One region of the Enterococcus silesiacus genome, then DNA from elsewhere that is predicted to be linked to it. Evidence: riboswitches for the same ligand, from Rfam matches in the RefSeq annotation. Region 1 holds a riboswitch; the other holds the start of a gene.
What was found. Region 1 has a riboswitch for thiamine pyrophosphate ahead of tenA (thiaminase II). Riboswitches for the same ligand answer to the same signal wherever they lie in the genome.
Positions count from the first base shown of each region.

Region 2: linked by a shared signal. The riboswitch ahead of thiT (energy-coupled thiamine transporter ThiT) and the one ahead of tenA (thiaminase II) in region 1 are both predicted to bind thiamine pyrophosphate.

Region 1 covers NZ_JXLC01000002.1:73,586-77,013, forward strand. The annotation lists gene RV15_RS01515 (lysylphosphatidylglycerol synthase transmembrane domain-containing protein) at 1-90, shown strand, start outside; gene RV15_RS01520 (catalase) at 240-1,682, shown strand; TPP riboswitch at 1,732-1,831, shown strand; gene tenA (thiaminase II) at 1,929-2,606, shown strand; gene thiM (hydroxyethylthiazole kinase) at 2,593-3,402, shown strand; gene thiD (bifunctional hydroxymethylpyrimidine kinase/phosphomethylpyrimidine kinase) at 3,399-3,428, shown strand, end outside.
Region 2 covers NZ_JXLC01000011.1:107,061-110,488, reverse strand. The annotation lists gene RV15_RS09335 (hypothetical protein) at 1-652, opposite strand, end outside; gene RV15_RS09330 (sigma-70 family RNA polymerase sigma factor) at 645-1,184, opposite strand; gene thiT (energy-coupled thiamine transporter ThiT) at 1,330-1,920, opposite strand; TPP riboswitch at 1,974-2,072, opposite strand; gene RV15_RS09320 (M50 family metallopeptidase) at 2,220-3,311, shown strand.

The DNA of each region.
Region 1 (3,428 bases):
GTTTATGTCTTGATTCAAAAAAGACGAGAGATAAAAGTAGGCCTTCATGCCGTTAAGGAAGAGAAAAAAGAACATTTTGACGAGCAATGAAGTTCGGTCTATCTATACTAAAAGTTAGAAAATATAAAGAGAGCAACACGAAAACAGCCAAAGTTTTCGCGGTGCTCTCTTTTAGTTGTACATTTTTTTGATTAGAGTTACTATTGAAATGTAAAGAATATATATAGGAAGGTGAAAATATGACTGAAAAAATAACTACAAGTGAAGGGCAACCTGTCGCTAACAATCAACACTCGCAAACAGCTGGAAAAAGAGGACCAGTCTTGATTCAAGATATTCATCTATTGGAAAAGTTGGCTCATTTCAACCGTGAAAGAATTCCTGAACGAGTTGTTCATGCAAAAGGTGCTGGTGCTTTTGGTGAATTTGAACTGACTAATGATATGAGCAAATATACGAAAGCTGGACTTTTTAATGGCGTTGGCAAGAAAACTAGGGTAGGAATCCGTTTTTCTCAGGTTGCTGGTGAATCAGGTTATATCGATACCTATCGTGACGTTAGAGGTTTTGCAGTTAAATTTTATACTGAAGAAGGAAATTATGATATTGTCGGCAATAATACACCAGTCTTTTTTGTGAATGATGCCTTAAAGTTTCCTGATTTTATTCATTCTCAAAAACGTGATCCAAAAACTCATTTGCGTGATCCATACATGCAATGGGATTTTTGGTCTCATTCGCCAGAATCACTGCACCAAGTAACGATTTTGATGGCTGATCGTGGGATTCCAGCTAGCTATCGTACGATGCATGGCTATGGCAGCCACACCTTTAAGTGGGTCAATGATCATGGAGAAGTTTTTTGGGTGAAATATCACTTCAGAACAAATCAAGGGGTAAAAAATCTCACAGATGAAGTTGCTGCACAGCTTGCATCTGAAAATACGGACTATTTGATGGATGAATTATTTCAAGCAATTGAAGTAGGGGATTATCCTTCATGGACTCTTTGTGTACAGATCATTCCTTATGAAGAAGGCTTGAACTACAAATATGACTTATTTGATGTAACGAAAGTCGTTTCACAAAAAGATTATCCCTTGATTGAAGTCGGTAAAATGACATTGAATGAGAATCCGCAAAATTATTTTACGGATGTCGAAGAAATTTCATTTTCACCCGCGAACTTGGTGCTAGGAATTGAAGTATCACCAGACAAATTATTACAAGGAAGATTATTTGCTTATAAAGATGCAGCACGCTATCGCTTAGGTGCTAATTACGATCAATTACCTGTTAATAAATCACTCAATAAAGTTAATAATTATGAGCGAGATGGTTTCATGCAAGCAAATAATCCAGGTGGATCTGTTAACTATGAACCTAATAGTCAAGGTGGACCAGTCCAAGATGAAACTGCCGCGATTACACCATTTGATGTACAAGGTCAAGTGGGTACTTATGAATATGGAACAGATCATTATTCACAAGCGGGCGATCTTTACCGTTTGCTTCCAGAAGATGAAAAAGAACGTTTAGTTCAAACAATCAAAAATAACCTGGGTCAAGTGGATAATCGGGAAATACAGATTTTAGAAATCAAACAATTCTATCAAGCAGATCAAGACTATGGTGCCAGAGTAGCAGACGCCTTAAACATTCCGCTTGAAGAAATTCAGTAATAAAACCCAATTATTAACAGCCAGTACCAGAATAATATGCTATACTTTAGACAAGTACTAGGGGAGTCATTTTGACTGAGACGTTCGTTTGAACGGACCCTTTGAACCTGTGAGTTGAGACTCGCGTAGGGAAGTAGTCTAAGAAATAGAATACGACGACTCGACTCTATGAAATGGTTCTTTGTCATTTTATAGAGTTTTTTTCTGTTTTTAAGCTTCTTCTCAAAAAAATCGAGGAGGAATTGCATGACTTTTACAGAAGAAATAAGAATATCTGCTGAAGCAATTTGGCGGGAAAGTAAGGAACATCCATTTATCTCAGAGTTAAAGGCAGGAACATTAAAACCTGAAATTTTTCGTTTTTATTTGCTTCAAGATCGTTACTATCTGGAACAATTCAGTAAAATCCACTTACGAGCGGCAGATCTGGCAATGGATCAAGAGGTCAGAGCCTGTTTTTTAGAAGGAGTCAAAAGTTTAGAAGCGGCAGAAATTTCAGTGAGAAATACATTTTTCAAAGAGCTGGATGTGACAGAAAAAGAAATCAGTCAGACACCAATCGCGCCTACTGCGTATCATTATACATCACATATGTATCGAGAGCTTGAATCAAAAAGCCTTGCTAGAACGGCTGCGGCATTATTACCATGTTATTGGTTGTATCAAGAAATTGGGGAAGAACTAATTGAAAGCGGTTCGCCTGATCCACTATATCAACGCTGGATCGAAACATACGACAGTGAAGTATACCGAGCAGCTGTAATTCGGCAAAGGAAATTGACTGATTATTTAGCAGAACAAGTATCGCCTGACGAACGTGCCCTTATGCAGCAAGCCTTTATTATAAGTAGCTATGAAGAATTAAATTTTTGGGAAATGGCTTATACAAAACAACAATGGGGGCTAAAACATGATGAACTATGAGTTGATCGATGAGCTGCGCTTAAAAAATCCACTTGTGCATAATATTACGAATATCGTTGTAGCAAATGACTCTGCGAATGGGTTGTTGGCAATTGGAGCATCCCCTTTTATGTCTAGTACAATTGCAGAAATGGAAGAAGTAGCCTTGATTGCAGATGTTGTCGTTTTGAATATGGGGACTTTAAATGATGAACAACTAACAGCGATGATCTTAGCTGGTAAAAAAGCGAATGAACTAGGAAAACCAGTCGTTTTAGATCCAGTCGGTGCAGGAGCAACAAGTTATCGTAAACAAGCTGTTGAAAAATTATTGAGCCACGTTCATCCGACGTTGATTCGCGGGAATGCTGGTGAAATCGCAGCAATTGAAGGCAGTGATTGGTCAGCTAAAGGCGTAGATGCAGGAACTGGATCTGGTGATGTAACAAAGATCGCTGAAAATCTAGCGCTAAAACTGAACTGCTTTATCGCTGTCAGCGGAGCAACTGATACAATCACAGATGGCAGAAAAAGTTATCTTGTGAAAAATGGCACTCCTTATTTCACTAAAATGACTGGAGCCGGTTGTCTGCATGGCTGCATCTGTGGTGCTTTCTTAGCCGTTGATAAAGAGCGGTCGCTAGAAAGTGTTGTTACAGCTAGTGTGATGTACGCTTTGGCTGGTGAGTTAGTAGCAGAGCAGTTAACGCAGGTTTCTGTGGGCTCATTTAGAACCTACTTACTAGATCAATTGTCTTGTCTAGATAGTTTATTGGTTCAGCAAAAAGCAACTGTTGAAAGGAGTAATAAGAAATGAATGAAACCATCCAAGCATTAACAATA
Region 2 (3,428 bases), on a different contig from region 1:
CATTGCCTTTTATAATGGATGTCCATGAAGAATAAGCTGTTAAATCTGGCTCATTGGCTGGTCTAAGCTTCTTGAGTGATTCTTCTGTATACGGAAAAATTTCTTCGTTGTGAGGCTCTAAAACCAGTCGCTTTACCTCAGATAATTTAGGTTCTAATATCAAGTTCGAGCCGTCCATTGCCACTTGATAGGAATGAAGTTCCGCTATCACCTCATTATTATCATCAATCACTTTTTCATAGATATCCAATTGATCATCTCTAAAGGTATATTTGGGTGCAAACCATGTAAAATAATTGATTATCATACGAACGTCATCATTACTAAAACTATAATATTTGTCTTCATTTGCAATTTTCCAATACTTAGTCGCTTGTAAAATGTTCGCCGGAATTTTTTTAGGTTCCTCAGTTGATACTGAACTGCTTTGATCACTGATTTCCTTCGTCTTTGGCCACATCAAAGTTCCGATAAAAAACAAACATATGACGACTACACCAGATAAGAAAATTTCGCCCCATTTGTAGTGAAATTTACGAACTCTACTTTTTCTTTGATTGGCATCTACATCTAGGGCAGCTAACGCTTCTTCTTCTGGGACTTCGATTTGTCCCATCACTTTTCGCAAAATTTTTTTCTCGTTATCAGACATAATAATCCTCCCCTAATACTGTCTTTAGCGCTTCCCTCCCACGCTTTAAATTCGTTTTGACTGTTCCTTCTGGCATCGTTAAAAGTTCACTGATTTCTTTGACTGAAAAATCTTGGTAGTAAAACAGTTGCAAGACCAAACGATACTTATCTTCTAGTGACATTACGGCATCCAGCACATCGATAGATTGATTTTTATTCTTTGAAAGATCAGTTGGTTCTTCAAATTCGGGATTGTTTTGTAACTCACGGATTTGGATTTTTTGATTGATCAACTTACTTGCTTGTCTGGCCATGATCGTGCAAAACCAAGTTAAAAAATAACTTGGCTCTTTCAATGTATGGATCGATTTTATTGATTGAATCGTCGCTTCCTGCATAATATCCAGCGCATCTTCTTTATTACCGATATAGATATAGGCCATTTTGTATAGATATATATGGTTTTTACGTAAAACTTTCCCTAAAGCAACCTTATCCCCTTTAATTGCTTTTTTGATTAATGAAAGTTCTAAATAACTAAACTTCCCCATTTTCTCACCTCTTCACTCCAATAGTGTAAAAAATTTGCGATTAGGTTTCAATAGATTGATTATTTATTTACAAAAAAAGAAACTAAGCCAAAACTCACTCAGTTTTGGCTTAGTTTCTTTCAATAAACCTGTATTATTTCATTTTTTAATTTTGTTGACTAAATCGTGAGATATTTACCGGAATAAACAGTTTGGGATTGATTTTAAGAAGTAAGAGCAAAACAATTGAGGTCGTAATTGCTGTTGTAATTCCGCTTAACCCATTCATTACAAATGAAAATAGCCATGGATTCATCCCCCACATAGCAAAACTTCCCCAAAAAATAACTCCTGCAATAAAGTGCCAAAAATAGCGCATTAACATACCAAAAAACGAAGCATAAATAATAATTCGACTGCTTTTCCCATATTCTTTATTGCTGATTGCCTGCTGTAGCTGATGACTGTAAACTCCTGCAAAACCTGCAAAACCAAATGCTAAAATATATTCAATAATCACTTGTGCAGGCATTAAATAATACACTTGAGCTAGCGGGAAATGCAGCAATCCCCAGATAAAAGCTGAAAAAAAACCCGCCTTAGTTCCCCTTCTCAAAGCATAAAGCGTGATTGGGATCATACCTAGTGAAACCGAAAAACTACTGCCAATGCTAGTTGGTATCAAAGACAGCACCATTGCGATTGCCGCAACGATCGTTCCTTCGATCCAAATTTGTAATTCTGCTTTTCTTTGCATAAAAAAATCCTCCTTATAGAACGACCGAGTCACAAAGGAGGAGTAAAAGTTGCTATTTACTCCATCACAATTCCTACGCTCGTACTAACGAACAGGTTCGAAGGGTTTAGAGTTATTACTCATTCTCAGCCATGGCTCCCCTTTGTGATGGGTTCTATTTAATTTTTAGTGGCTATCACTCATGATAACAAGTAAAGCGTAACATGTAGTTCAAAAAAAGTAAAGAAACCGCATTTAGAAAAAGGTGGTCTTCTTCCCTATTTATGCGATAAAATAGAATTAGGAAAAGGAGGACTAGCATGAAAAAAAAGGGTAAAAAAATTGGTTCTATTTTAATTTCACTAATTTTAGGAGGCATAGGTGGTTATTTTGGCGGATATCTGATTGGAAAAAATAATCCCCATTTATCAGGATTAGACATCCTCACTTTTATTTTTGCATTGGTTATTTCTTATCTGCTCCATATCATTATCCATGAAGCAGGACATGGATTTTTCGGAAAACTATCCGGTTATAAAATGGTGAGCTATCGCGTTTTCTCGTTTATGTGGGTTTGGCAAAAAGATGGTACGATTGCGTTCAAACGTTTCAAAGTCCCTGGAACACTGGGGCAATGCCTGATGGCGCCCCCAACTTATGTAAAAGGAAAATTTCCGTTTCGCCTGTATTTATTAGGAGGCGTTTTGGCGAACGTAATTGCTTGTGGAGTGATTGGCATTTTATTTGCATTTCATCCGTCAATAGCTACAGCGTTTATCATTGTAGGACTTTTTACAGCCGTTACAAATGCTGTTCCAATAGGGTTTAATGATGGCATGAGCATTAAAGTAGCGTCTGCTAGCGAAGAACAACAATATCTATTATACATGCAATTTGAGGTGAACTATCAATTAAATCAAGGGAACAGTTATCTTGATTTACCAAAGTCATTTTTTGAATTAGTCCCTGCAAAACCAACACACACCTATTTTAATGACTCACAACAATTTTTAAGAGTAGCTCGATTTCTTGAAGAACAGGATTGGACACAGCTAACCGAACAGCTGGAATCATTGTGGTCGCGATTAGACGAGCTGATTTCATTGTATCAAGTTGAACTCAAAAAGGAATTGCTTTTTTGTTTATCTATTACTAAACCAGATGATCCACGTCTTGTCCAATTATGGTCAGACAAACAAGTAAAAGCGAGCTTAAAACAACCTCTGATGGGTAATAAACGGATAGAAGCTGCTTATTATTATTTTGTTGAACACGAGGATAAGACTGCTTTAAATTGTTTAAATGCTGGAAATGATTTGGTAACTAGAGCACCGAATCCCGGTGATGCAAAAGCTGAACTAAAATTGAATCACTGGTTACAAAAGCGCATTCTAAACAATAGTGACGTTTAATTAGATTAATGCTATGAAAAGACTAAAGAAAAGCTTGATGAGTTTTTCTTTAGTCCTTATTTTATAATTTTTTTACTCAATTGATGTGGCTGCCTATCATAAATTAAAAATCTAAAC